Regions from separate parts of the Paenibacillus sp. FSL H3-0310 genome, predicted to be linked through region 2. Evidence: a T-box and tRNA genes for the amino acid it is inferred to sense, from the RefSeq annotation. Region 2 holds a T-box; the other holds one or more tRNA genes.
What was found. A T-box is a leader RNA that pairs with one kind of tRNA and senses whether it is charged. The one in region 2 lies ahead of trpS (tryptophan--tRNA ligase), so its partner is inferred to be a tRNA-Trp.
Positions count from the first base shown of each region.

Region 1: it has a tRNA-Trp gene. The T-box ahead of trpS (tryptophan--tRNA ligase) is inferred to sense a tRNA for this amino acid. The anticodon was not compared.

Region 1 is NZ_JBBODC010000001.1:281,955-297,310, reverse strand. It holds gene MHH63_RS01560 (ABC transporter permease) at 1-1,950, shown strand, start outside; gene MHH63_RS01555 (MetQ/NlpA family ABC transporter substrate-binding protein) at 2,039-2,869, opposite strand; gene MHH63_RS01550 (methionine ABC transporter permease) at 2,912-3,574, opposite strand; gene MHH63_RS01545 (methionine ABC transporter ATP-binding protein) at 3,567-4,328, opposite strand; gene MHH63_RS01540 (ADP-ribosylglycohydrolase family protein) at 4,814-6,211, opposite strand; gene MHH63_RS01535 (nucleoside hydrolase) at 6,215-7,171, opposite strand; gene MHH63_RS01530 (ABC transporter permease) at 7,212-8,150, opposite strand; gene MHH63_RS01525 (ABC transporter permease) at 8,147-9,193, opposite strand; gene MHH63_RS01520 (ABC transporter ATP-binding protein) at 9,186-10,748, opposite strand; gene MHH63_RS01515 (BMP family ABC transporter substrate-binding protein) at 10,866-12,005, opposite strand; gene MHH63_RS01510 (AraC family transcriptional regulator) at 12,333-13,088, shown strand; tRNA gene MHH63_RS01505 (tRNA-Leu) at 13,225-13,303, opposite strand; tRNA gene MHH63_RS01500 (tRNA-Cys) at 13,318-13,391, opposite strand; tRNA gene MHH63_RS01495 (tRNA-Gly) at 13,401-13,475, opposite strand; tRNA gene MHH63_RS01490 (tRNA-Gln) at 13,482-13,556, opposite strand; tRNA gene MHH63_RS01485 (tRNA-His) at 13,576-13,651, opposite strand; tRNA gene MHH63_RS01480 (tRNA-His) at 13,695-13,770, opposite strand; tRNA gene MHH63_RS01475 (tRNA-Trp) at 13,794-13,867, opposite strand; tRNA gene MHH63_RS01470 (tRNA-Tyr) at 13,874-13,959, opposite strand; tRNA gene MHH63_RS01465 (tRNA-Thr) at 13,965-14,040, opposite strand; tRNA gene MHH63_RS01460 (tRNA-Phe) at 14,069-14,144, opposite strand; tRNA gene MHH63_RS01455 (tRNA-Asp) at 14,155-14,232, opposite strand; tRNA gene MHH63_RS01450 (tRNA-Met) at 14,258-14,334, opposite strand; tRNA gene MHH63_RS01445 (tRNA-Val) at 14,352-14,427, opposite strand; tRNA gene MHH63_RS01440 (tRNA-Glu) at 14,483-14,557, opposite strand; tRNA gene MHH63_RS01435 (tRNA-Ser) at 14,576-14,668, opposite strand; tRNA gene MHH63_RS01430 (tRNA-Asn) at 14,672-14,747, opposite strand; rRNA gene MHH63_RS01425 (23S ribosomal RNA) at 14,808-15,356, opposite strand, start outside.
Region 2 is NZ_JBBODC010000001.1:442,766-458,121, reverse strand. It holds gene MHH63_RS02190 (hypothetical protein) at 30-218, shown strand; gene trpS (tryptophan--tRNA ligase) at 221-1,207, opposite strand; T-box leader at 1,271-1,510, opposite strand; gene MHH63_RS02180 (aldose 1-epimerase) at 1,645-2,619, shown strand; gene MHH63_RS02175 (alpha/beta-type small acid-soluble spore protein) at 2,821-3,051, shown strand; gene MHH63_RS02170 (hypothetical protein) at 3,205-3,615, opposite strand; gene MHH63_RS02165 (M3 family oligoendopeptidase) at 4,228-6,027, opposite strand; gene MHH63_RS02160 (YycC family protein) at 6,146-6,337, shown strand; gene MHH63_RS02155 (hypothetical protein) at 6,334-6,564, shown strand; gene MHH63_RS02150 (DUF2225 domain-containing protein) at 6,643-7,359, opposite strand; gene MHH63_RS02145 (globin domain-containing protein) at 7,396-7,779, opposite strand; gene ylbJ (sporulation integral membrane protein YlbJ) at 8,192-9,454, shown strand; gene MHH63_RS02135 (NAD kinase) at 9,529-10,332, shown strand; gene MHH63_RS02130 (copper amine oxidase N-terminal domain-containing protein) at 10,479-11,663, shown strand; gene MHH63_RS02125 (S41 family peptidase) at 11,745-13,184, shown strand; gene MHH63_RS02120 (hypothetical protein) at 13,515-13,670, opposite strand; gene MHH63_RS02115 (YutD family protein) at 13,788-14,453, opposite strand; gene lipA (lipoyl synthase) at 14,690-15,356, opposite strand, start outside.

The sequences.
Region 1 (15,356 bases), 160 kb from region 2:
TTTACACAGAAGAACATTTCCCATATTGACCCGGACATCTCTGAAGCAACGGGTTCTTATGTGAACACCGCAGGTCTAGGGGTGATGTTTAATAATTCTTATAATATTGAACAGAAGGTACAAAAGATTTTGACGGACACCGGCCTGGATGTACCTTATGGTGTCAATCCGGCTTATACAAGTGTTTCTCTCTCCGATAATCTACTGAATATCATTCCTTATGCAGTTGTCATTCTTATCACCATGCTGAGCGGCTATTTACTAATCTACAATATCTTTTTTATTTCCGTCGTGCGGGATGTCAAATTTTACGGGCTGCTAAAGACCATCGGTACCACACCCCGACAACTGAAAAAGATCATCTCCATTCAGGCCCGGTCACTTTATCTCGTCGCATTGCCTTTTGGATTGGGGTTCGGGTATCTGCTAGGTCTGCTGATTCTCCCTATGGCCTCCTCATTTTTAAACGGTTCTACTGATAATGTCTATTCTGCTAGCCCGTGGATATTTATTGGTGCAGCAGCATTCTCGTTTATGACAGTATGGATCGCCGCAAGCAAACCGGGCCGAATGGCTTCGCGAACCTCGCCGGTAGAGGCTGTAAAATTTGCCGGAGTCAGCAGCGGTGGAAAACGGAATGCCAAAAAATCAAAACATGGCGCAAAACTTCACAACATGGCGTTCTCCAACCTGTTCAGAAGCAAAAAGAAGCTGATCCTGATGCTCTCTTCACTCTCCTTGAGTATCATCTTGTTCAGTACCATTTTTACAGTAATTTCCTCACTGGATGTGAATAAATATCTGCGTGCCTTTATCTCCGGTGATTTTGTGGTTCAGAATGAAGTGCTAGTCAGTATTACAGGGCCTCGAGACGGTGATCCATATAAGCTTTCAGAGGAATTCGCCAACAATCTAAGTAAAATTGACGGTGTAGAAACTGTTGATAAGGTTTACCACAGATATGTTCCATCTCCTGTCGATGATGCTGTCCGGGCTATTTTGGAGCCAATGGCAGCTGCTGACCCACATCCTTATCTTCTCTCCACTTTAGAAAAGGTGGGGATGGTCTACAATCATTTATATGGATTAGATCCGGGCTGGTATGATCTTGTGGACAAGGATATTATTGAAGGGGAGTTTAACAGGCAGAAGTTTGCTTCAGGAAAATATGCGGTCATATCTGAGGCCATGTTTATAGAAGAAGATAGCTACCGCACCTATTATCATCCTGGAGATACAGTCACTTTCGAGAAGTCGGGTAAATCTTATGAAGTGATGGCAGTAGTAAAACATGATGCAGTATATGCTGCCACAACAAAATCTTACTCTATGTTAGGTTACAACATCTTCCTCCCTGCTTCGGAGCTGCAGAAGGAAATGCCGAAGGGTACAGATCCAGCCAATATCGTTTCAGCCACACTACATGTCGATCCGACTAAGCTGGACCAGGTAGAACAAGTGGTCAAAGCTTTAACAGATTCAACTGATGAATTAACTTTAAAATCAAGGGAGGATTACAAGGATGAGCTCGGTGGATTCATTCGCATTTTTCAAACCGTCGGGTATGGGCTTAGCCTGGTCATTGCTCTAATCGGGGTGCTGAATTATATCAACACTGTACTCACCGGGGTAGTCTCCCGCCGGAATGAACTTGCCATGCTGGAGAGTATTGGCATGACTAAAAAGCAGCTAAAACGTATGCTGATCCTTGAAGGATTCTACACCGTTTTGCTAACCGTCCTCATAACCTCAACATTAGGTGTATTGCTGACCTATAACCTTTCCAAAAGCATCACGGATAATATGGCCTTTATGGTATTTCAGATGAGTTGGCTGCCGTTTATCCTCACCGTTCCTATTTTGTTAATTCTCGCTTACACAGTGACACTGAGAGCCTATAAAACGTTATCCCAAGCATCCATTGTGGAACGGCTGAGAGAAGCCGAGTAATGTAAGACACACCTAAATACTCCTATTACAAAAAGGGCAGCCCGGTAAATATCGCCGGGCTGCCCTTTTTTATAGATCCATATTCAGCTTATTTAAACGCAGGCAACGCAATATCCGCGTAATTATCCTCAAGGAACTTCTTCACTTCAGGACCGCTGATCCGTTTAGCCAGCTTTTGAATGGCGTCAGAGTCCTTGTTATCTTCACGTGCCACCAAAGTAATTGTGAATTCGGAATCTTCGCCTTCCGTAATCAGTGCATCTTTCTTCGGTGTCAATCCTAGTGGGCTCGCATAAGCCGGAGTCATGGCTACCAGATCGCCATCATCAAGCATACGGGCCAGCATTAGGAGATCGACTTCTTCAAACTTGAATTTCTTTGGATTTTCAGTAATGTCTGCTTGTGTGGCTTGAATGCCTACGCCTTCTTTTAGCTTAATAAGATCAGCTGCAGCGAACATTTGCAATGAACGGCCGATGTTAGATGGATCATTAGCCATTACAAGCGTAGCCCCTTCAGGAAGATCAGCTATAGTCTTGTAACGTTTGGAGTATCCGCCATAAATAGCGTCATAAACAGGCTGTACCTCTACCAGATTAGAACCTTTGCTTTCATTATATTGCTTCATATAAGGAACGTGCTGGAAAAAGTTAGCGTCTACTTCTTTATTAGCCAACGCCTCATTAGGCTGCACATTATCAGAGAGAACAACGATCTCCAGATCAATGCCATCTTCCTTCAGGAGCGGCTTCACAATATCCAGAATTTCTGTCATAGGTGGGATCAGTGTAGCGATCTTTAATTTGGTTAACTCATCATTACTACCTTTTGCAGCATTGTTCTCGGCTGCTTTATTAGAGCCACAACCCGCTACGACCAATACCATTAATGTAAGCACAAGTATCATTGATTTTTTCATTAGTACTACTAACCCCCAGTTTATATATTGAACTATTTTGTATTACCGCTTATCCAACAGCCTTGCGATAGTCCCCCCGGTGAACTGAACCAATTGGACTAATACAATCATCACTAGAATGGCATAGATCATCACTTCCGTCTCAAAACGCTGATAACCATAACGGATAGCGAAATCACCAACCCCTCCCCCACCAACAACTCCCATCACGGTCGAGAAGGAGATAAAGCTAATTGTAGAAGTAGTAAGTCCAAGGACTAGACCCGAACGAGCTTCCACATACAGAAATTTAAAGATCAAGCCCAGCTTCGAGGCTCCCATCGATAATGCTGCTTCAATGACCCCTTTAGGAACCTCCAGCAACGACTGCTCCACTAACCGAGCATAATAGGCAATAGCGATTATAGATAATGGAACCGCTGCTGCAATCGTACCAATGGCGGTCCCGACCAGGAAACGAGTGACTGGAATTAGCGCAACGACCAGCAGCAGGAACGGAAAAGAGCGGATAATATTAACGATACTGTTGAGCACCAGAGACAACGTTGTATTCTCATAAAGCTGCCCTTTTCGGAAAAAAAACAACAAGGTACCCAGTGGAAGCCCCAGTAGCACGGCCGCTCCAACAGAAATACCAACCATCACAAAGGTTTCACCAATCGAATCCCACATCTGTGCCTGATATTGAAGTACACTATCAAACATGATCTTCCCCCGCTTTACCAAGAATCTGATCGCGGTATGTCCCGGTACTGGCTGCCGCTGGACGGAATTCACCGTCTTCACGAGAGAACGAATCTACAATGCGCCCTTTTTCCATCACCGATACATGAGTACATATGCTTTTAACAACATCCATCTCATGCGTAACAATGACAACCGTTACTCCAAGACTTGAATTCACATGCTTCAGCACGTTCAAGATATCTGTAGTGGTTCCTGGGTCCAGGGAGGACGTTGGCTCGTCACACAGTAATATTCCCGGACTGTTCGCTAGTGCGCGGGCAATCGCAACACGCTGACGTTGTCCTCCGCTGAGCTGTGCCGGATATTGTTTTGCCCTATCTGCCAGTCCAACAAAATCCAGACACTCCTTCACACGCTTCATTCGTTCATGCTTTGGGACATCTGCCAGCTCCAGCGGGATCGAAACATTCCGCTCTACAGTGACGTTATAAACAAGATTAAATTGTTGAAAGATCATTCCAATCTTTTGCCTTGCATTACGCAGTGCTTTACTAGGCATTTCGGTCAGGTTGTGGCCATCTACGGTAACCGTTCCCTCATCCGGCTGTTCCAGAAGATTCATCAGTCGCAGCAGCGTAGATTTCCCCGCACCACTCTCACCAATGATCCCATGAATGGATCCCTGCTTTACCTCCAGCGATACCTCATCTACAGCCTGATAGATGCCTTCCTTCAGCTTGAACCCTTTACTTACCCGACTCAGCGACAGTATTAGAAGCTCCCCCTTCCTTTCCCTTATATAATGAACCTCCATCAAGTGAGACATTGTATTACAATTTTCTAAAATCTGTTTTATTAAAAATCTCCTTAAATAATAAGACATTTCTTCTGCTGTGTCATCATTTTTCTTTAAATGATATACCAGGAAGATTGATGAAAACCTAAAAACCCTTTATACCGGGCTCTTTTTACACATTTATTAATAAAATAAAAAAGGGTAGCAAAGATAATCCTGCCCTCTTGAAATCATGATTCTCCTATTGCCCCACCACTAAACGCTCCACTGTTAATATAGCCATATTTGGTTTTTTTAAGTGTATGAAATGCAGTTAAAGCTACATTTGGTTGCTTGGAGTGTGATTAAAGACCTGCTGTTACGCAAAAAAGGATGTCTAAGCCAATAGCTTAAGACATCCCATAATTCATATAGTAATCCCTGAATCCCTGATCTATCGAGTCCCATACTCGCTAAATCTTTTATGCCTTTTCGCCAAGCTCTCTGCGAATCTTCAAGAACACTTGGTAGCTGCGTTCCGCACATTCCGAAATCGCTATCGGATGAAATCCGGGCAGATCGGCATATAACGTATCGTGAAGCGGTTCGATCCATGAAGCCGGCAACTTACTTGCTCCAAGCTTCGCTCCCATAATTGAGCCCACAGTAGCCCCGTTACAGTCTGTATCCATCCCACCGTATACGGAAGTAACGACTGTTTTTTCAAAATCATTCCCGCCATAAACAAGCGACGCAGCTACAAGAGCAGCATTATTATTTGTATGGACCGCATCATAGTGACTAAAAGTATCCCAAATGTTACGAACCAACTCCCGCTCACTTTTGGCCTTCTGCGCAATATCTATCCCCCGCAAAACATCACTGGCCAGACGACTGGTACGCGGAATCTCGCTAAGGCCAATCTCTAGGATCCGTTCATTATCCTTCTCTGCAAAAGCTGCCGATATCATCGCCGCATTCAACATCTCACCGTAGATGCCATTTTTCACATGTGAAAATGAAGCGTCGCGCCAGCCTAGTTCTGCCGCAAGCTCAGGATAACCTGCTGCGCCATAAGCCAGTCCATCTGCGCGTATAGCGGCACCAATCCACTCGCGGTAAGGGTTTAAGTGCATCCGCACTCTTTCCTGCCGCACCAGCCAATCCGCAGGCTTCTCGCCATGCAGATGAGAGGTCTCCTGCGCAAAATTCATATATGACTGTGTCTCCGCCGTGCACACCTGACTATATGTTAAATGTGTATGCCACAGCTTTCCGATATCCCAAGAATCCCAGTTCAGACCCTTCTGCTCCAGCAGCATAAGACCCAGGACAGTGTAGCGAATATCGTCATCGCTTTCCATATACTTGATCGTCTCGCGGGTACTCGCATGTGTCCATTCACTTAAGCCAAGACCATATTCAGCCTCTGCCCGTGAATGCCCAGGCGTATAGCCAGTAATTGGCCAGGCGTCCGCACCCTGAAACCATAGCTCAATATTCTCCCAGCCCGGACGGCCATCTTTCCCATAGAGATAGTCCCAATACTCCAGCGGTTTCCCGAGTGCGCAGCCGACACTTCTACCGAGCCAGGCTCCATAGAACTTATCTCTCCATTCCGCCTCGCTCCAGTCCGCCTCAAGCTTACGTGGGCCTTCTGGACGTAGATGACGAATCTCCTCCAGAGAGGATGGCTCTTGATACGGAAAATCCTCACTGATCGTAAGCTCCATTAGCTCATTGTATACCTGCATCAGCTTGAGCTCATCGTCACCAGCAGCCGCTAGCTTATCCGCAAAACCCTCAATCAGACAACCTTCTTCTCCACGCTGAGCAATTTCAAACTGCACGGTCTCTTGAAGTCTCTCCCATCCTGCCATAGGCTACTTCCCTTCAGCCGCTAGCAGCAGCTCTTGATCAAGCTTTTCCAGTGAATCAAAGATCAGCTTCATAAATGCTTCCCGGTCAACGCCCACCAATACTTGCACATTCGCTGGACGATCCGTCTTCTTCCGTCTGTCTGCAACTGTCATTCCCCGCGTCAGCTTGCCTTCTGTCTCCACCGTTACATATAGATGCTCAGATTCAAATAGTTCCGGATGCAGCAGCCAGGCAACAGCACATGGATCATGCAGCGCACTGCCGACATAGCCCATTTTTTTGCCGTAAATCGAATAGAAATCCAGCAATTCTCCGACCATTGTAGACACTGGTCCCCGCTCTTTCAATGCTAGGATCTCATCTTCAAAAATAGCAGCCTTATCGGTCACATCCAGACCACTCATTGTGATCGGAATCCCCGACTCAAACACAATACGGGCTGCTTCAGGATCTACATAGATATTAAACTCCGCAGTAGAGGTGACATTCCCGTAAGAGATACCTCCCCCCATCAGTGAGATTTTTTCAATTCTGTCTTTAATCTCTGGATAAGCCGTGATTAGCAGTGCGATATTTGTTAAAGGAGCCATCGGCACGAGCGTAATCTTCTCCTCTGAAGAACGGATGATATTCAGCATAAACTCCACAGCACCCTGCTCTACAGGGCGGAATTTACTTGGAGGCAAAAGTGGCCCATCCATACCCGATTCACCATGCGCTTCCTCACCTGTAACAAGCTTGCCGAACAGTGGGCCAGCAGCCCCTTTAGCTACAGGAATGTCAGCATTCACGAAGCTGATCACCTTCAGGGCGTTTTCCGTGATTTTATCTAAAATTTGGTTTCCACCAACCGTTGTAATCCCGCGCAGATCTAACTTCTCCGAATTTGCTATGGCAAGCAGTATCGCTATTGCGTCATCATGCCCTGGATCGCAGTCAATAATAATAGGTGTTGGCATAGGTACTCACTCCTTGTCTGTGTATCAATCATTTCAATCGCTATTTAACTAGCGGGCTTTTAAGTTTTTTATTCTTTTTTCGTGTCTCAGATACTGCGTAGATCACAAGTCCAATTACTGTGGCTACATAAGGAAGAGTGGCGATTAGCTCCGCAGGAATCTTCAACACCTGTAGCGCATTCGACAATGCATCTGCAGTACCAAATAATAAAGAGGTCAGCGCCGTGCCTACGGTCGTACTTCTTCCCATCGACTCAGCGGCAATGGCAATCCAGCCCCGGCCAGCGATCATATCGCGGGTAAACAGTGACAAATACCCCATCGACATATAAGCACCGCCTAAACCGGCAAAAAATCCGCTAAGCAGCAAAGCCATATACTGTATTTTTACAACACTTACACCCACGGATTGAGCCGCATGTGGATTTTCACCCACTGAACGAATGCGCAGTCCAAGCGGTGTACGGTTTAATAGATAGTAGACAACAAACACAGCCAATATAGAAACATACGTCAGAATGTGATGCCCCGATAAAATAGGTCCAAGCACCGGGATATCCTTCAACAAAGGAATCTGGACACTAGGTAGAACTTTACTCGCCAGCGAAGTGGAAGAACCCTTGTCGCCACTAAGCAGATAGAGGATAAACACAGTGCCTCCCGAAGCGAACATATTAATGGCCACACCCCCGAGAATGATATGTGTTTTGAATTTCAGGGTGAAAAAAGCTAATATTCCAGCGATCAATGTTCCAGACAGCACCGCCCCAAGCAGACCTACCCATGCGCTATGTGTATAGCTGCTTATGATGACACCCGCTAAAGCGGCAACAAGCATGATGCCCTCCATCCCAATGTTAATGATCCCTGCACGGTTGGAGATGAGTGCGCCGAGCGCGGCAAACAGAATCGGAGTCGTCACGCGAAGGACAGAGAACGCAAAGTCAGTTGTAAAAATCACATCAAACAAACTATTCACGCTTCCTTCGCCTCCTTCAAGAGCATCCGATTTTTCCAGAACTTCAGAAATTGCTCAGCCGAAATCAGAAGAATGATAATTGCCTGTATAATTGAGATCATCTCTGAAGGTACATCAGACAGACGCGCCATCATGTCAGCCCCAATTCGAATGTACGCTAGGAATAATGCAGAGCCGATTACGGACAGCGGATTATTTTTGGCTAACATCGCTACAAGGGCACCATCCAAACCATAACCAGGCAGTGACGTCCATTGGAAACGGTTATACATCCCCAGCACTTCTACGGAGCCCCCCATACCTGCGATAAAACCTGCAATCAAGTGGACGAGAATAATAACCTTGGCTGTCTTCATACCGGAATAACGGGCAAAGTCCCGGTTGATGCCTGTCATGCGCAGCTCATATCCCCATTTCGTTTTGTATAGGAATAGATGAGCTGCAGTAATAAGCACGATAACGATAATAAGACCGGTATGAATACGGGTGCCCGAGACCATTTTACTCAGCAGTGCCGTTTTCTCGAATTTGTAGGATACATTGGCAAAAGCTTTAGCATCACGCAGATGATAGTTCAGTAGGTATAGCCCTACTCCGAACAAAATATTATTGAACATTAAGGATGTAACCAACTCATTAGCATTCCATTTTGCCTTCAGAATACCAGGTATTGCCGAGAGCAACGCTCCTACAATTGAACCTGCAGCAATAGCTACCATCGGATGCAGCCAGCCGTCCAGCGTTAAATGAATAGCCAATACGGAAGTTACAACACCGGAGAAATAGAAAATCCCTTCAGCTCCCAGGTTGAACATATTGGCTCGAAACAACAAGGATACTGCCAACCCAGTGAACATGAGCGGAATCGCCATCTCAATCACATTACCAATATGACCTTTACTGGATAACGGCTCTAATAGGAATATACCAATCGTCTTCACAGGCTGATTACTGACCAAAGAGATGATCAGAAAGGCAATAGCGAGTGCAATAACGATTACCGCCGATGTCCGAATGTACTCAAAATATTTAACTTTAAACATGATTTACGGCCCTCCCGATGTGCTCCTCGTCCTGTCGATGAATCCCCAGCATATAAAGACCTAATTCTTCCTCACTAACCTTAGATGGCTCCTCGAAAAAGGCAACAATCTTACCCTCGTACATTACTAACAGACTATCGCTGATCTCCAAGATCTCATTCAAATCTGCCGACACTAGCAAAATCGCGCAATCGTCTGAACGTAATTCCAACAACTTTTGATGTATGAACTGGGCTGCGCCTATATCCACACCCCGTGTCGGCTGTTCTGCAATAAGCAGCTGCGGTTCAGTCGAACACTCTCTAGCTACGACTACCTTCTGCATGTTACCACCTGACAACATTCCTATGGGCTGAGAAGGTCCTGAACAGCGGACTTTAAATTCCTCTACAAGGGATACTGCTAGCTTGGCAATTCGTGAGCCATTCAAAAAAAGACCTTTATTCATTGCTTTTGTACGATACTGAGTAGATAGCAGATTATCAGCTATGCTTGCTTCACTAGCGATCCCTTGCCGCATCCGATCCTCCGGTATATAGGAAACGCCTAGCTTACGAATATCCAAAATATCCGATTCACGGATATCCTTTCCCTTCACTAGTACAGAACCCTGACTTGAGACACCTCTCAAGCTACCTGTAAGAGCTTCAATGAGCTGTGTCTGCCCGTTGCCTTCTACACCAGCAATTCCAACGATCTGCCCACCACGTACCGCAAAATTGATATCCGACAATAATGCTTTGCCATCTGCATCATTCACACCGAGTCCCTGCACCGTTAGTACTGGCTCACTAACAGCCAGAATCTCTTTGTCATATTTCAGCACGACATCTCTGCCGACCATTAACCGCGAGATTTCCTGTTCTGTCACATCCTGTGTTTGAAAAACACCTTCACTACGGCCGCTGCGCATAATCGTAATTCTGTCGCAAATCGCTTTGACTTCCTTTAATTTGTGCGAAATAAAAACTATCGTATGGCCCTGTTCCCTTAATTGCTTAAGTTCGCGGAACAATTCCTCTGTTTCCTGTGGAGTCAACACCGCAGTTGGCTCATCAAGCACCAGAATTTTCGCACCACGCAGCAGCGCCTTAAGAATCTCAACCTTTTGCTTCATCCCAACTGTAAGATCCTCTACTTTTGCCTTTGGATCCACGGCCAGATTGTATTTCCTTGCGGTCTCTTCCGTCATGCGCACAGCCTCGGCATAATTAATGCCAACTCCTCTGCGCGGCTCCATACCCAGCACCATATTCTCTGCCACCGTAAAAGAAGGTACCAACATGAAATGCTGGTGGACCATGCCGATGCCTCTATCAATGGCGTCCTGAGCGGATTGCAGCTTTACTTTTTCACCCTTGATATAGATCTCGCCTTCACTTGGCTCTTCCATGCCGAACATAATCTTCATTAAAGTCGATTTACCTGCACCGTTCTCACCTGCAATCGCATGTATTTCTCCCTCACGTAAAGAAAAATGCACGTCTTTATTTGCAACGACGCCATTGGGATATACCTTGGTAATTCCCCGCATTTCCAGCAGAGCTGTGTACATAGGTCTCAACGCCTTTCAACTTGGAGGTCTGCAAAAATATACAGCTGGAATTCCCCTGACTAGAAGAATCTCCAACTGTAGGTTTATCTCTATAGAACTGATCTTAAGATTTAAAGCTTAAGGCTTAACTGCGTTACGAATAGCTTCTACCTCTGCGGTTTCCATCCCCATCGCATTATCCACTTTAATTTCTTTATTGATCAGCTTTTGCTTCACTTCTTCAACCTTGGCCTGAAGATCAGCCGGGAATACATTTTTATAAATATCATTCTCAGCAATACCTACACCATCATCTACAAAGCTCAATACATCACGTTTGCCCATTTCTAGCGTACCCTCTTGCAATCTCTTCACTGCACCTAGAATAGCCGTATCAATCTTTTTAATAGATGAAGTAACGATTAGATTTGCTTTTTCACTATCCGTATCGTTAATCAACATTGCCTGATCGGAGTCTACACCAATTGCATATTTTTTCTTCTCTTTAGCTGCGTCAAAGATCCCAAGACCTGTACCCCCAGCCACGTTAAAAATAACATCCACACCGGAGTTATATTGAATTAGAGACAGCTCCTTACCTTTTGCCGGGTTAACAAAATCACCAGCGTACGACACAGCAACTTTTACATCAGGATCAACGTACTGAGCACCTTGAATGTAACCGACCAAGAAAGCATTAATCCCCGGAATATCCATACCGCCGACAAACCCAATCACATTCTCAGGGGTAGCATTCGGCATATCCGATTGTGTAGCTAATGCTGCTACGGCACCTGCCAAGAAAGATACTTCATTTGTCGCATAAGACATGTTGTACATGTTATCTGGTGCTTCATCGATGTCAGTATCATAATTAATGAATTTTTTGTCTGGATACAATTCTGCCGTTGCATTAAACATCTCTGTAATTTCAGAACCGCCAGAAATAATTACATCCCAATCCTCGGAAGCGATATCGTTAAATGTAGGCTCCCATTTCGTTTTATCAACGCCCATTTCAACAACCTTTGTTACTGCACCAAGTTCATCCTTAACCTTTTGCAAGCCGTTATTAGCGGAATCAAAAAATGATTTATCCCCAAGTGTCCCCGGAATCAGCAATACAACCTTGAGTTTATCCCCTGCACCTGTTTCTCCACCCTCAGCAGCGTTTGATCCAGTATTCGCAGAAGAACCGTTATTGGACGTGTTATTCCCACATGCTGTGACCAGAACCATCACCATTAATAACAACAAAGAAAGAACTTTTTTATTCATTACTCTATTCCACCCCTAATTTTAGTTGGTTAGTAATCCGCAGAATCCCATCTTCACCCATTGTATAATTCACGGTTCAAATGGAAATTCTCTTTTTTCCAAATAAAGTATCATTAAAAGTAATAAATTTAACGTTTAGGCTCAAAAATAGCAATAAAAATACCATTATTATTAATAATCCGCTTTATTTCCGAACGAGATGGCCAGTCAGGTTGCGAACTTTCGGATTTATTGATACGATCATAACAAATATTATTAAAAATAATTATATGATTTCGGTCATAGTTTTGTACGATTCGGCTAAAACATAAGTATTGGAGGATCATCATGGATCGTGTTCTATATATTGTAAGTGCCACACATGAGCTAAATACTTATATCCCTCCACACCAGCATGAATGCTACGAACTAGTCTATTATTTACAGGGGGTAGGGACAACCAATGTTGGCCCACGAAGTTACCATTTTCGCTCCTCTTCTTTCGCGCTTGTGCCACCCAATCATAAACATGACGAGCACCACCGTGAGGATGCAAATGTATTATTTGTAGGCTTCCACTCGGAACACCCTAATATGAGTAATCTGCTCGGCATATATGAAGATGATAAAGATCAGACCGTTCTTCAAATCCTGCTGCGAATGAAAGCAGAGTTTACACGCAAGCAAGACGGATTCTCTGAGCTTCTAAACCTACAAATGAGCGAGATTACCGTCCATCTTATGAGGCTTCTTAGTGCCTCTGGATATCAATCCCCAACAGAAGATCGAGTACAATATGTCCTTAATTATATGAATGAGCATTATCGCCATAAATTGTCCGTCGAAACACTATCAGAAATGTCCGGATATAGTTACGATCGTTTTCGCCATCTATTTAAAGAACGTTTCGGGTCTTCACCCCTGCGGTATTTGCTGTTAAAACGCCTGGATTATGCAAAGTCTCTATTACGTCATACTCAGATGCAAATCTCTGAAGTATCCGCTGCTGCAGGTTTTGTGAACGATGCCCAATTCTGCAATATGTTTAAACGAGAAATAGGTCTTACTCCGCGAGCATTCCGCATTAATAATCAATCAGGTTAATCACTAATCAGATTAAAAAAAGCCGTTGAAATAGAGAAACTCTCTATTCAACGGCTTACTGCTGTAAACCCAAGGACATAAAGAAAAAAGGTTTGTAAGAATGCTTTTATAAGCAGTCTTACAAACCTTTTTAAGATACCGGCGAGAGGACTCGAACCTCCACGGTTTCCCACTCGATTTTGAGTCGAGCGCGTCTGCCATTCCGCCACGCCGGCACATATGAACTAAATGGAGGCGCCACCCAGATTTGAACTGGGGATAAAGCTTTTGCAGAGCTTTGCCTTACCACTTGGCTATGGCGCCATGAAAACTTGGAGCGGACGACGGGAATCGAACCCGCGACCCTCGCCTTGGCAAGGCGATGCTCTACCGCTGAGCCACGTCCGCATAAAATGGCTGGGGATATAGGATTCGAACCTATGAGTGACGGAGTCAAAGTCCGTTGCCTTACCGCTTGGCTAATCCCCAATAACATTTTAAAGTAAAATGGGGCGACTGATGGGTCTCGAACCCACGAATGCCGGAACCACAATCCGGTGCGTTAACCCCTTCGCCACAGTCGCCATATTAAGTTGATATTGTTGCCATTATTCATTTTAAAGTAAATGGGGCGGCCGATGGGTCTCGAACCCACGAATGCCGGAACCACAATCCGGTGCGTTAACCCCTTCGCCACGGCCGCCATATTAAACTTTAGAAAGAACTTGGCAGGGGCAGCAGGAATTGAACCCACACCAACGGTTTTGGAGACCGTTGTTCTACCTTTAAACTATGCCCCTAAAAACTGGTGGAGGATGATGGATTCGAACCACCGAACACTCACGTGAGCAGATTTACAGTCTGATGCGTTTGGCCACTTCGCTAATCCTCCAAGGATGGTGCCGGCGAGAGGACTTGAACCCCCAACCTACTGATTACAAGTCAGTTGCTCTACCAATTGAGCTACACCGGCATGGCACTCATTCTTTTGTGATGATAAATGGTGGCTCGGGACGGAATCGAACCGCCGACACGAGGATTTTCAGTCCTCTGCTCTACCGACTGAGCTACCGAGCCATGATGAAAATGGCGGAACCGACGGGATTCGAACCCGCGATCTCCTGCGTGACAGGCAGGCATGTTAGGCCAACTACACCACGGTTCCAAAAGATATAATTGCTTAAGTTAATTGGTTGCGGGGGCAGGATTTGAACCTGCGGCCTTCGGGTTATGAGCCCGACGAGCTACCGGGCTGCTCCACCCCGCGTCAGTAAGAAAGTGTTATGGTGGAGGCTGAGGGGATCGAACCCCCGACCCTCTGCTTGTAAGGCAGATGCTCTCCCAGCTGAGCTAAGCCTCCATAAACAACAATTGTTATTGTACCAAAGTCCACTAGGATAAATCAAGTGAAAATTTGGTGACCCGTATGGGATTCGAACCCATGTTACCTCCGTGAAAGGGAGGTGTCTTAACCCCTTGACCAACGGGCCATACTAATTAAAAATTTGTGGCGGAGAGAGAGGGATTCGAACCCTCGAGACGCTTGTGGCGCCTACACGATTTCCAATCGTGCTCCTTCGGCCAAACTCGGACACCTCTCCATATGGCTCCCCGAACAGGACTCGAACCTGTGACAACTCGATTAACAGTCGAGTGCTCTACCAACTGAGCTATCAGGGAATATTCATACCAGGCTTGATGCCTGAAAACTGAATCCGAAACGAATCTGCATTCTACGTATAGGATAAGCCCTCGACCGATTAGTATTGGTCAGCTCCATGCATTGCTGCACTTCCACCTCCAACCTATCTACCTCGTCGTCTTCAAGGGGTCTTACTAATTGGGAAATCTCATCTTGAGGGGGGCTTCACGCTTAGATGCTTTCAGCGCTTATCCCGTCCGTACGTAGCTACCCAGCCATGCTCCTGGCGGAACAACTGGTGCACCAGCGGTACGTCCATCCCGGTCCTCTCGTACTAAGGACAGCTCCTCTCAAATTTCCTGCGCCCACGACAGATAGGGACCGAACTGTCTCACGACGTTCTGAACCCAGCTCGCGTACCGCTTTAATGGGCGAACAGCCCAACCCTTGGGACCTACTTCAGCCCCAGGATGCGATGAGCCGACATCGAGGTGCCAAACCTCCCCGTCGATGTGGACTCTTGGGGGAGATAAGCCTGTTATCCCCAGGGTAGCTTTTATCCGTTGAGCGATGGCCCTTCCATGCGGTACCACCGGATCACTAAGTCCGACTTTCGTCCCTGCTCGACTTGTAGGTCTCGCAGTCAA
Region 2 (15,356 bases):
TTTAGCAGACACGGAAAGGAAGGCTCTTAATGGGTAAAGGACTCTCACTTTGGTTCGCTTGTTCTTCTATTCTTATTCTCACTGCCGCTTCAATCGCGATCAGCTATAGCTTCTGGCTGGCACTTCTGCTTGGTTTTCTTTGCGTAATGAATATTGGCTGGGGATTTATCCTCAAAGCCAGAATTAGACGCAAACAGGAAAGCTTAAGCTCTGACTAAAATTAACGAGCTGGCAGAAAGCCCATCCGCTCTTTTACGCCATTCAACGTCTCAGCTGCAACAATACGTGCGCGTTCAGCACCTTCGGCAAGAATATCAGTGATCGCACCTGAACTGCGAATTTCATGATATCTTTGTTGCAAAGGCTCAAGTGTGGATACAACCACTTCCCCAAGATCCTTCTTAAAGCCACCATACATTTGTCCCTCATAACGATCGGCAATTTGCTGAAGGGACATTCCAGAACATTCCGAGTAAATACTCATCAAGTTACTAATCTCTGGCTTGTTAGCCGGATCAAAGATCACTTCACGTCCAGAATCAGTCGTTGCGCGGCTGATTTTTTTACGGATCACATCCGGTGAATCCAACAGGGCAATATAGCTGCCTGCATTCGGGCTGCTCTTGCTCATTTTTTTAGTGCCATCATCCAGAGACATAATGCGTGCGCCCACTTCAGGGATATACGGTTCAGGAATCGTAAAGAATTCGCCAAAACGGTTATTGAATCGGCCAGCTAAATCACGGGTCAACTCCAAGTGCTGCTTCTGATCTTCACCTACTGGCACAAGATCCGCATTATAAACAAGAATATCTGCTGCCATTAAAGAAGGATATACGAATAGGCCCGCGCCAACTGAATCCTTACCTGATGATTTATCTTTGAACTGTGTCATACGCTCAAGCTCGCCCATTGCCGTCAGCGTAGTCATGATCCAGCCCAATTCCGCATGCTGAGGCACATGAGACTGCATATATACATTCGAACGCACAGGATCAATTCCTGCCGCGATAAAGAGTGCAGCTACAGCTTCAGACTGCTCACGCAGTGCCGCAGGATCTTGAGCAACGGTGATCGCATGCATATCGACAACCATAAAGAAACATTGATGATCGTCTTGCAGCTTCACAAAATTTTTCAGCGCTCCGATATAGTTACCCAAAGTTAGAGAACCGCTCGGTTGTATGCCTGACATTACTTTTTTCAACATAATATAGACCTCCGTTAGATGTAATTTCCGATTTCCGAGAACGCAAAAAAAGCCTCATCCGCAAGGGACGTGAGACCGTGGTGCCACCCTTATTCGCTGCTTAACCTTTGTATAGTCAAAGGGAAACAGCCTTAGTCTTCCGTTAACGGGGAAGATCCGGCCGGTCTACTAGGGCATCTTGCTCCCGTTCAAGCGCGGCGCTCAGGGGTCCATTCATCAGGAGTGTCCTACCGGTTCGCATCAACCACCGGCTTTCTGAAGGTGCATTTCCTGTCTACTTGTCCCCGTCATCACATTCTCATCATAATTTAATGCCTTCATCATAGAACCATAAAGAGAAGTTGTCAAATCACTTAACCACTTCCGCATAAATCTGTTATGATAAGGTTATCCATGTTCTATTCGATTACAGTTACGATAAAGGAGCATATCTCATGAAACAGGTGACCAAAGGGCAGTGGGGCGGTTATGATACTTATATTTTGCACAGCCGCGAACTGGAAGTCACGCTTTTGCCGCGACTAGGAAACAACGTGATTTCATTGTTTGATGTAAAAGAACAACGGGAAATTCTGCGGCGGCCTGATGAAAGCGATCAAGCTTTCTTTATGCAAAAACCTTACCATTTTGGCATCCCGCTCTTAATTCCACCCGGAAGAATTCGTAAAGGAAAATTTCAATTCGAGGGTACAAGTTATCAATTTGGCCAGAATACCGCTGGTGACAATCATATCCATGGTCTACACCGGACTCAATCCTGGTGTGTCAGCGATATTGAAGAAGACGAGGACGGTTGTGCAGTCACTACTGAATTCCTTACTGAAGATGATCCGCACTGGATGGAGCAATTTCCCATTCCACTCAAATTCGAAATGACATTCAGGCTTCAGGATGCCCGGCTCAGCCAGACTTTAAAGGTTACAAATCTCGGCGATCATCGTATTCCCTTTGGGATCGGCTATCACACCTGGTTTATGATCGATGGAGAACCTGAACGCTGGAATCTCAAGCTGCCCGTAAACAGCATTTATGAACTAAACGATGAATTGCTCCCTAGCGGCAATCTAATTCCACTTGGTGATCTAGATTCACTAAACTCTGGAATCAACCTCCAGGGAACTAATTTTGATACTGCTCTACGTATTGGTGACAAGCAGCCCGTAGAAGCCTTGCTATTACGCGATGATGGTTATGGTCTTCGTTATACAGCTGACGAGAATCATTTCCGTCACTGGGTCCTGTATACCAAAGGGCCGGCCGATCAATTTCTGTGCATCGAACCTTACACCTGGCTCCCGGATGCTCCTAACGTTTCCGATGACCCTTCCTTCACGGGCTTGCTGAAGGTAGAACCAGGTCAAAGTCTTGAGCTGTCCACTATGCTGGAAATGATCTATCCCGAGAATTAAAGCAGATATACATTATATCGGTCTTCCCTTGCGTTTACGTAAGAGAAGGCCGATTTTTTTGTGCGAGCTTAGTTATTTGGGCTTTCTACCCTTACTTTTAATCGACTAATAATTACCATCCTTAAAACCTTTCGATAGCATGCATGAATTAGCCTCTTAGCGCTCATACTATCTTCACAACGGGCGAAGGAGGTGACACACATGGGTCAAGCAGGTCAAGGTCGTAGCAGCCGTTCCAATAACCTTGTAGTTCCTCAAGCAAATGCAGCGTTGCAACAATTGAAATATGAAGCAGCACAAGAGCTTGGAGTAACGATCCCAGCTGACGGTTATTACGGGAACTACACTTCCCGCGAAACTGGTTCTTTGGGAGGTTACATCACTAAACGTCTAGTACAACTGGCAGAACAACAACTGTCCGGTCGTCAGTAACATCGTTATCTTAAGTGTTTTATCCGGCAGAGGTCTTAAAAAGCCTATTGCCGACTAGCTTTCAAACCTCTCACACTTCTTCTAGAAGCTGTGGGGGGTTTTTCTAATTTATAGCCTATAGTCCCAGCTGCAAACAATTTTTATGTAAAACGTTTAACTTAAAAATTGATCAGCACTCTCGGCGTAAGCATTACGGGGAGATCGAATCATCAGATTCGCCATATTATAATTAGACTCCAGCGTAGCATCTACGATTAGCTTGCCCTGTCTTATAGCGAATTCATAGCTGATCTCACCATGAGTCCAACGGCGTTTGTATTTCAGACTCTCCAGTGCCATTAAACGAAAAGAAGACTGCTGGCTCTCCGTTATTCCTTCCTTCACTTCTGTGAATCCACCCCCCCGACCGGCTAAAGGGTGATGACGTATGCCGAATTTGCCAATGGTATTATTTCGTATTTGCACAAATACGGTACCGGAAGATAGTCCTGATAATTCCTCTTGCAGTTCCCTAAACACCAAATCCATCTGTCTTGCTAATGATAGCTGTTCTGTCTTAAGCATATCTTTCCTCCTAAAAGTTTTGTGAGCTTAGCTTCTTCGAGTTTTCTTCGTCTTATAAATCGAACCCTAAATATTTGGGCTAAGAGTCCGTCGCCACTGCGGGGAATGTTTGGACTTCCAGCCGCTGTTGTCTCCAAATTTCTTGAATTCTTACGCGTATAGCGGGTGAAATTCGGAGACAAAGGCAGTCGCTCTCGCTCTTACAGTTCCAAAATTCCCCTCCGCCACTCCTTCCCCTTTTCCCAAGTTTCTGGTTCGATTTATATCGTTTTGTGAGCTTAGCTACTTCGAGTTTACTTCGTACAAATCGGCTTAGTAAGCGCTTACTTAAGCTTTTTGAGCTGAGCTCATTTGTCTTCCATGCAAGCCTTTTATAAGGCTCAAGGCTCATTATAGACCCCTTAAATACGTCAAACAACATTATTCTACAAAATTGGGTTATTATCCCTAGTAATGCGCAAAATTCATGGATCATTCGTATATTAATTTTTATAAACCGGGGGTTTTCGACATTTAAGCATTAAAAAAAGACCCCTTAACCGGGGTCTTTGCGTGTTCACACTGAAATTCCGTTATTTTTTGCGCACTGAAATTTGTCTTATTTTAGACATTTCATGCTAAATGCTCTGTCATCTCCAAGAACTCGTTGATATCAGCCACAATCAGATCTGTAGCTCCTTGCCAGAAATCCGGTTTTGTCAGATCCACACCCAAATGTTTGAGCACCAAATCCTCCAATGTCATCACGCCGGTATCCTGCAACAAGCTATCGTATTTGTCTGCAAAGGAAGCTCCCTCTTGTAATGCCAGACGATATAAGCCTGTACTGAACATATAACCAACGGTGTACGGGAAATTATAGAAAGGTACATCTGTGATATAGAAATGCAGCTTCGACGCCCAGAAGTGAGGATGGTATTCAGAAAGCACACCACAGAAAGCTTCTTTCTGTGCTTCCACCATCAGAGCGGACAGTTCCTCAGCATTTACAAGACCTTCCTTACGTTTCTCATAAAAGCGAGTCTCGAACAAGAATCGAGCGTGAATGTTCATAAAGAATGCCACACTGTTCTGTATCTTCGTTTCAAGCAGAGCCAGCTTCTCCTCTGCATTGCCCGCAGCTTTAACCTGAGCATCAGATACAATCACTTCTGCAAAGGTTGAAGCGGTCTCTGCAACGTTCATTGCATAATTCTGATTAAATACAGGTTGATCATCAAGCAGGTAGGAATGATAAGCATGTCCCAGCTCATGGGCCAATGTTGAAACATTGGAAGGTGTGCCGCTGTAAGTCATGAATATCCGTGATTCTTTACTCTCAGGGAAGGAAGTACAGAATCCACCAGGGCGTTTGCCATTACGATCCTCAACCTCGATCCAGTTATTATCAAAGGCACGCTCTGCAAACTCAGCCATCTTAGGACTAAATTTACGGAACTGTGTGACGATATCCTTCGCAGCTTGATCATAAGGGATCTTGCCGGAGGATTTGCCTACAGGAGCTTCGACATCGACCCATGAGAGAGAATCCAGCCCCAGCAGCTTGGCTTTACGCTGAAGGTAGGACACAAGTACAGGTTTGCTATTCGTAATCACGTCCCACATTGTATTTAAGGTGTCCTGTGTCATACGATTGATGCTGAGCGGATCTTTCAGAACATCGTCCCAGCCTCTGCCCTTATAGAGCTTCAGGCGGAAGCCTGCTAAGTGATTTAAGGTATCCGCGCAATTATCTGCCGCTTCAGTCCAAGCCTCTTCCCATTTATGGAACATCGTTTGACGCACTTTTGGATCTGGATCATCCAACTTATTAAAAGCTTGACCAGCAGATAGCAGCTTTGTTCCTTCTTCATCCTCAAATGGGATCTTGATCGAGCTCACAATCGTATCATAGTGCCCGCTCCATCCATGATATCCGTCAACAGCTAATTCCAACGCTAAGCTTTCCAGCTCAGGGCTCATCTTCTCACGGGCCAAATCACGGCTCTCGCTCAGTACGAACGTTAAAGGAGCAATCTCTGGACGAGCCATCCACTCAGCCCATACCTTGTCCGTAGTCTGACGAAGGACATTGCTAAATTGCGAGCTGATCCCTTCGAATCCAGCGCGCATGCTTGTCACTTTGGCCGCCAGCCTTACCGCACCCTTGTCCATCTGATTCTGAGCGCCTAGACAGTCTGCGAAGGAAGTGACCTCCACAAGTCTTCCTGAACAGCTCTGAAGCAATGCTATAACCTCATCCAATGCTTTTGTAGACGCAACATCCGTTGGTGCCACAGCATCCTTCACAAAGCCTTGCAAGGATAAAATATCTTTTTCAAGCTTGCTCAAGAACCCTTCTAACTCTGCAGACGAAGAACCCCCCGGAAAAATAGTATCAAGTTCCCAAGTCAGTGATAACGGTTGTTTCATGTGTACTCACCATTCCTTTGCTTTCATTTGACTTTCTTTGTAATTGTCTTAACACCATGGTAAAGTGAATAACGATATCTGAACATTTATAGCCGATAAACTTTAGGAGGGCATCCATATGAAGCCACTACAAATTTCACCGGAAACAGCCATTACGTTATCCAAGCAACTAGGCGTTCCTTTGGAACACTTGATGCATATGCCCCAACATATTTTACTACAAAAAATAGCGGAGCTATCCAAAAAAGAAAATCCCCCACAAACTGAGGGAGAAAATGAAGAGACTCCTTCTGGGAAGGACTCACAATGATTCCATTTAGTCATACCTGGCCTTATGACATCATTCTAGGCGATATGTATGTGCAATACTGTCCATTCTGCAACTCAGAGAATGTGCTTCTGCCTATGAAGCCAAAAGAATTACAAATCGTTCGTGACGGCAAGAAAAAACTGCTCGTCTTCCCCTGCTGCAGCGCCAGTCCTACAGTTATAGATAATGACGGCGATTACCTTTTGTTCGATCGAGCTGTCAGATAAGCAAATCCTAACATTTTCTTTCTACAAAGCGCAGAGGAGAATTTAATTCTCTTCTGCGCTTTTTGTTGTTCGCAAACATTATGAACTTGAAGACAAGCCTTCGATATCAACTTCAACATCTAGAGCCTCAGCACGCATTTGCTCCCGTAAAATAACCCACTGCTCACGTGCCGCTCGAATCATCGCCGCATCCATGATCTTCTGATCATTGATCAGACGGGAGAACCACATTACAGCCACTGAGTATTCTCCGATCCGCCGATTAAGTTCGCCGATCAGGTACATGAGCCGGGCATCATTGCCGGCAATGCCATCTATTTCATAGACCTTAACATACTCGTCCAAAGAATAGCGTAAAAAACGCTTCTCCTGCTCAGTCTCCCCTTGATAGCGATAGAGCCAAGCAATATGATGCAGCAGACTTGCGATAATCCGATCTTTATCGTTAATACTTTGAGCACATAAAAGCGCCAGCTTATAGGTCTCGAGCGCAGTTTCCCAGTCTCGTTTCTCTCCAAAGTCCCGGCTCTTCCAGCGTTTCCCTACCTGTTCATTAAATGCCTTGCGCTGGCGTTCCGTCAGCTTGTCAGCCGAATTTTCTGTGGAGGCAAACCCGCAATTGGGGCAGACCCGTACAACATAATAATCCGGATTCTCATTTTTATAATACGCGCAGAAATCAGCATCACGTCGAATAGCCTTTTTTAGACTAGGACGTACCCGCGAGGTTGAAAATTCATTTTCACAGTTGCAACACTTGACCTTAATAGAATATAGGGGTATTAACTCTGTCAAGTACTCTCATTCCTTTCAGGATCAACCTGTCCCTTGTTATTCCTGGGGCATGTTAACAAAATGATGTGCAGGACCTGCAAGGCGGCTAAGCACGAATGAACGCAGTGGTTCTTCGACTCCAGTCTCCACCAGTGCCTCTTTCATACATTGTAACCACTCCTCAGCACGTTCTGGAGTAATAGGAATATGCATATGCCTTGCTCTCATCATGGGATGTCCATGTAATTCCGAATAAAGTGGACCCCCGCCAAAAAACTGTGTCAGGAATTGATATTGCTTCTCCAGAACTGGAGTAATATCTTCAGGGAACAAGGGTCCCAGCTGCGGATGAAGCTGTACCTTGGCATAGAACACTTCCACCAACCGATGTAGTGCTTCAGCCCCCCCTAGATTGTCATATATACTCTCATTTGGATTCATTGAGGTTACCAGCCTTCTTCCATATTAATGAAACGTTACTTATTTTATTATACCAAAGATAAGCATAACACGGATATCCGTCGAAAGTGCTCTCTAAACTACAGAAAAAAGGCGCTAAACTATAGTTCAGCGCCTGAAGAGTAAGGTTAGTAGGTCCTAAATTCCTCATCACCAGGAGGGACGAGAGAGACCCGGATTACATATACAAAAGCACAAACGAGAACTCCGGCTATAACGCTCATCGCCATCACTCCATCCCATTTAATCGTGTAACAGAGGGTGCATTTATTTATTACATAATATCATAATTCCTGCGAAAAAGCACAGATAATTGTAACCGCTTTCTCCATTTTTTTGTGCTGTTTGTCCCTCTTTTTGCATACATCTAACCATAGACCAGGAGGCGTTAATTATGACTTTTAAAAAGATTGGCGGCCCGCTGCTGGGATTCATATTGGCAGGTTGTATGCTGCTTATGTTACTTCATCCTGAAGCATCTCTTGCCGCAGCCTTACGTGGCCTGGCCATCTGGTGGGACGTGCTCTTCCCTTCACTGTTTCCCTTCTTCGTCATTTCTGAAATCATGCTAGGCTTAGGCATTGTCCATCTCTTCGGCGCTTTACTTGATCCACTGATGCGTCCCCTCTTCGGTATACCAGGCAGCGGTGGTTTTGTCGCGGCCATGGGATATGTATCAGGATATCCCGTTGGAGCCAAATTAACCGCTAAGCTGCGGGAGCAGAAGCTGATCAGCAGAATCGAAGGTGAACGCCTTGTAGCATTTACAACCTCCTCCGATCCTATTTTTCTATTAGGGGCGGTATCCGTTGGGTTCTTTCGCGATGCTTCTTTGGGGCTAATATTGGCACTAGCCCACTACGGAAGTGGCTTAATGGTTGGTCTCCTAATGTCATTTCATGGACGTAAGGAACAAAAGACCCCCACCCAAGACCCAACAAAAAGTAGTTCTGACGTCCCCTCTGCTCCAGCAAAACAAGGATTCGGCAGAATACATGCCGCACTCCTTGCGATGTCCGAAGCCCGGCGCAAGGATGGACGTAGCTTCGGAGAGCTGTTAAAAGGAGCGATCCAATCCTCGCTACAGCTTATTATTGTCGTAGGGGGTCTGGTTGTATTCTTCAACGTGCTAATGGAGCTGCTTGCCCGTGCCGGAATCCTGCCCTCACTATTTAGCCTGGCCGGATCTCTCGTCTCCCTTGTTGGAGGGCCTCCCGAATTAGCTCAGGCCTTGATCAGCGGATTATTCGAGGTCACCATAGGTGCCCGTTCTGCTGGTGAAGCCGCTTCTTCCATCCCGCTTCAATTCAAGGTCGCAGCAGCTGCCTTTATTCTCTCTTGGGGCGGATTATCTGTACATGCCCAAGTCGCCAGTATTTTGAACGGTACCGGGCTGCGTTATCTGCCTTTCTTAACTGCGAGACTAATACATGCCGTACTCGCAGCAGGTCTCGTGGTGCTGCTATGGAAGCCTGTGATGGGATCAGGATTGTCTTCTGCCTGGGTCTCTCTGCCAGCCTCCACCGCCTTTACACCTTCAGCCTCAGGTGTCACTGCCAACCTAGCTCTACTGAGTCTTATACTGGCCGCTGCTCTTCTAGTGTCACTGCTTATTCCTGTCTTTATGGCAATGCTCCGATTGATGCGCCGAAGTTGATTACATATTGTGTTCCGGGGCAAGATTGATTATGATCGGTGTATGACGGAATTATATAAAGGAGCTTGTACATCTTGAGATATTATGTTCTGGACCGCGGTGATGAGCTGTCAATCAAACTTGCCGAGCAATTTCACAAGCTGGCGGCGGAGCGGGATTTGCAACTGGATGCCGAGTCTCCGGAAATCGTCATCTCGATAGGTGGAGACGGCACAATGCTGCACGCTTTTCATACCTTTATCGATCAGATTCCCAACTTAGCCTTTGTAGGTGTGCACACAGGACACCTCGGCTTCTATGCGGACTGGCAAGCAGAAGAGCTGCCCACCTTAATCGATTATATGTGCGGAACCGGTGATACTGAGCCGCAAATACCGCGCATTGTGAAATATCCATTAATAGAGCTGGAGATTCACAAAAAATCGGGATCTTCGTCTCACATTGCCCTCAACGAATTTACCCTTAAAGGGGTGGATGGAACTATAATGATCCAAATCGACATCAATGATGTCACCTTCGAAATGTTCCGGGGCGATGGACTTTGTATTTCAACTCCCTCTGGCAGCACCGCTTATAACAAAAGCCTTGGGGGCGCTATGGTTCACCCTTCAATAGAAGCGCTGCAGATTGCCGAAATCGCGTCTATTAACAACCGTGTATTCCGGACAATGGGCTCTCCGCTACTACTGCCGAAGCATCATCATTGTGACATTTTTTCATGTAAAGACCAGCGTTTGCTGCTCACCGTAGATCATAACAACATTCCTGTTGATGACCTGATTTCAGTACGCTGTCAAGTTTCAGACAAAAAAGTCAGCTTTGCAAGGTATCGTCCGTTTCCGTTCTGGAACCGTGTCCGTGAAGCTTTCTTAGTCTGAGATCAGGGGATCAAAAAGCTGGAGATTTCAATATCTCCGGCTATTTTTGGTGTGACAAAACTAACACCAATTGATAGACATAGAGAGAAATCAAATGGTATAATGAGGCTATTTTACAAAGAGTTACATAAAAGGAGAGAGTACTGTTGAAAAAATTATTATCCCTCTTGAGCATAAGTCTTCTGGCCCTGATACTGGCGGTCCCGGCTTTTGCTGCTTCAAAACCGATTGATGTTTATATCAACGGCAGTAAGGTTTCCTTTACCGCAGGAACCCCATACTTAGCGAACAATTCTGTACTTGTCCCTTTCCGGGTCATCTTCGAAAAGCTTGGACTTCAGGTGCTTTGGGATGCCAAGACTGGAACAGTAACAGGTAAAAGTTCAAATCTGGCGATCAGCCTGAAAATTGGCAGCAACCGCGCAACCGTTAACGGAACCGTGAAAAAACTGACCACCGCACCAGTCTCCTCAGCTGGCACTACATACATTCCTTTACGTTTTATCGCAGAGGCAACCGGAGGCACAGCCGTCTGGAATTCAACCAGCAGAAGCGTGCAAATCACCACCCCAGTATCCAAAGATAAGGACGAAGCAGCGATTACAGCATTAATCCGTTTGTCTAATAAATATTTCAATGAAGAAAAAGCAATTAGCTTCTATTCCCTTATGGATTCAGAATCCTCTAATGCGGACTCGGTGGCGGATCTTAATGCATCCTTTGAGATTTTTGACATAAAAAATACTATTGAGAGTTTGGAAATCATTGATATTTCAGGCAATGACGCTACTGTCTATACACTGGAAAGCTCTCGCCGGACAGGTGGGGCCTATACGCCAGATACAGAGGACGAATACATGTATACACTTATCCGCAAGAATGGAAGCTGGAAAATATCATCTGTGGAATCCCAAAGCTCCGTGATACTGCTGACTCGTGAACAAGCTCTAAAAACAGCAGCTAACATTCCTCAAAATGATGCGGATGCCATCAAAGGTAATATCACCAAATATTATCAAGCTATGAATGAACAAAATTCGGCCGCTGTTCTTTCCACCATGACTTCATACGGAGAAGAATATGATACTTCCCTTAAGGAAGATCTGGAAGATTTCTTTACTTCATATGACGTCATTTATACTCCAAGCGTTTCGAGTATCTACTATTTTAGCGCCAAAGAAGCAGCTATTTATGTAGAAAGCAAAGAGAAGGATGCCAGTGAAGAGGAAACTTTTGAGCAAGGCACGATCTTCATTTTATCCAAGTCGGATAACGGGGTATGGACTACTGATAACACCTACAGCGTTTACTATAAACTTGTGAAATCCTAACAACCATACGTCACAGAAAGTTAATTCGTGCAGTGTATACTTTCTTATCTTATAAATTATATAAAAAGGGCGTATGATTCCATGAAATCCAATAAAGTAATAAGTGCACTTCTAGGCAGCTGTCTGGCTTTATCCCTAACTTTTGCTCCAGTGGTGTCTGCTGCCGATGCCGCTCAGGCATCTACAGATAACCGTGATCTTATCAATGAAGTCATGAATATTCTGGAGAACTATAACCTCTCCGGTGTAGATAAGGATACCTTGATTCGTGGAGCCATTGACGGCATGGTGAACACCCTGGATGATCCCTATAGCCAATACTTCAATACCGAGGAAGCGGCACAATTTGAACATGATGTTGATCTGGAATACGTTGGTATTGGTGTTAGATTGCAATATACCGCAACAGAACTCTACATCGAAGACATAACACCCGGTTCGCCTGCAGAACAAGCAGGTCTGAAACGCGGCGATACGATAGTCAAAATTAACGGAATCCCCGTTGAAGAGACTGAAGGTGACGAGTTAAGCGGAGCCGCAGGCACCAAGGTCACTCTGCAGGTGCTCCGGAATGGAGTGTCTAAATCATTTCGTGTAACCCGGAATGAAATCAGCTCAACTTCCGTTACCGGAACCATTGTTGGACAGAAAATAGCCTACATCACACTGAGCGGTTTCACACAGAATTCCGATGAAGAATTCGCTGCCATGCTGAAAAAGATGCGCGCAGCAGGTATGAAATCGATGGTGCTTGATTTGCGTGACAACTTAGGCGGCTATATGGATTCGGCATACAACATTACCTCCAATTTTATGGATAAAGGCATCATGATGTATACCTCCGATCAAACCGGAGCACTTACTCCAGTAACGATTACCAGCGGCAGCAAAATAGGTGTACCCGTCGTTATTCTAACGAATGAGTACACTGCCAGCGCTTCTGAGGCGCTTACTGGCGCATTACGTGACAATAAGCTCGCTACCGTCGTAGGCACTCGTTCTTTCGGCAAAGCACGTATTCAGAGCCTGCTTCCAATGTCTAATGGAGACATGCTGAAGCTGACTACGCAGAAATACCTAACTCCAAATAAAGAAGACTTTAATCACATCGGCCTTGCACCGGATATTGAGGTTAAAGGCAAAACTGCACAGCTGATTACCGCTCTTCAGATTGCAGGAATGAAAAGCATTGAGGTTTCCGGTGATCATCATATCTTGAACGTCAACGGGGTTGCCTTTGCTGGTAATGTGGGTCTAATAAAGCAAGGAGATAAGACTTATGCTTCTTCGCTCGTATTAGGTGCACTGATCGAAGGCGACATCACATGGGATGCCAAGAACAAAAAAGTCATCGTAACGAACGGGGCAGGTAAAGCGACCGGCTTTACATTGTCCTCCAAAGAGGCGCTTTCTCAGAACGGCGAGACCTTCATTGAATTAAATGCCTTTAAGAAGAAGTTCCCTGCGCTTGTATGGAGTTACAATGCAACACAGAAACAATTGAAATTATCTGTAAAATAGATCCTTAATCTCACTAATCATTAAGCTGCTGAATCAAGCACCAATGAGTAAAAACAGGAGTTGTCACATAAGCCATGAAATGGCCGTTGAGACAACTTCTGTTCTTTGTTTAGTTTGATAATATTTGCACCTACGAAACATCTGTAGCACCTATCGGACATGGATGACCCTAAACGCAATATTAATCCATATTTGTTATGCTATCGGACCCCATAGTCGCTATTGGTATGAAAAACACCATAATTACGCCTCTTTCTAACGAATAGCATCATTGGAGTCCGAAACCCCGCTCAAAAGGCTGAAAATTCGCAAATAACGGCATCTGGGTCCTTAAGCCTTAGGGGATGATGAAACTGCTGGGTCAAGCAGCCAACGACTAACAGCAAAGAGCAGCAGAGCAACACACAGCAGCACAGCAACACCGAGCGGCACAGCAACACCGAGCGGCACAGCAACACCGAGCGGCACAGCAACACCGAGCGGCACAGCAACAGCAGAGCAGCGATCTCCAAGTACCGGGAGAAACGCTGCTCTGCTATTTTTTATAAGAAAAAAAGCTGGCTCATTCGTAGAAGGACTCTACTTATGGTTCAGCTTTCATCATTAAGGTTGTGAATTTTCTATGTTTTGGTTGTTTTGGTTGTTTTGAGCGCTTTGAGGTTTTGGTGTGTTTTGGGGCTTCTGAGACTGACCTTGTGGCGGTCTGCCTTGGAAATCCTTTTTGGATTTCTTGCCCTGTGAATCCTTGCCCCGGTGATTTCGGCTCTGATGTTCTCTCACAGGTCTATCCTTCGCCATATTGTCCTTAGAAGAAGTCATCTCTTTAAATGCCAATGAGTGATTCGAGCCTTGCTTAGAGGATGTTTCTTTAACAGAGAACTCTTTATCTGCAGCCGCTTCATCACTAGCTTCCCCTTCTTGCTCCAAGGCCTCTTCATCACTCGGCTCTGGTATTTCTTTGATTAAAATATCCTTGAACATGCCTTCCTGTGGTACCTCTTTCAATTTATGCAGCACAAAATAAGCGCAGCCAAAATTGCAATATTCATTAATATAATCAACCATACCCGAAATCGCTGTATCCCGATTCACCTTAGGATGGTTGTCCCGGTAAAAACCTTTCAAACGCAACTGACTGTAACCCCAGTCACCGATAATATAGTCGTATCTTTCCAGCACCTCGCTATATCTCCCGCGAAACGCCTCCGGATTCCAACCATCCTTATGATCCAACATAAGTTCATAGCCTTTTCCGCCTATTACGATCAAACCTTTTGTCGCCTGCCTTTCTTTGGGTATCGTGGCGTTGATTATGCCGCCATCTATGTGGAATATTGGGCTTTCGGTCGCTGTTCTAGAACCGCTCCTACAGCACCAATATTCCCCTCCGATGACGCAAATCAACGATTTTTATGGGTAACCTAAGAGCAGAGATATCAGAACGCTGTCGCTTCTTCCTCCTCTTACTAACATTCTCCGTGAATTAAACCACAGAAAAGCAATAATTAGCTAGAAGAAACCGCACGCTCCTCGCGAGCTTGAGCTGCAGACTTCACCTGCTCATGCGCATGATAAGAGCTGCGAACTAGCGGGCCTGATTCCACGTGGCTGAAGCCACGCTTCATTCCCTCTTCCTTCAACAGTGCAAATTCCTCCGGTGGATAATATTTCTCCACATTTAAGTGTTTTGGAGTGGGTTGCAAATATTGTCCTAAAGTCAATATATCACAATTTACGGCTCGCAAATCATCCATTGCTTGTAAAATCTCATTCCACTCTTCACCGACACCAAGCATGATGCTCGATTTGGTTGGAATATTGGGTTTCATTTCCTTGGCTCTGCGCAGCAATTCCAAGGAACGAGGGTACTTCGCTTTAGCCCGTACACGATCTGACATCCGTTCCACGGTCTCAATATTATGATTAAGAATGTCTGGATTACTGTTCATGACAATCTCAAGACTATTCCGGTCTCCTAAAAAGTCTGGAATAAGCACTTCAACACTACATAACGGAAGGCGTTTACGAATCGCCGCTACCGTCTCAGCAAAAATCTGAGCGCCACCATCCGCAAGATCATCGCGGGCCACACTAGTCACCACACAGTGACGAAGATTCATTTTCTCTGCAGCTTCAGCTACACGTTCAGGCTCCTGCAGGTCCAGTTCTGTA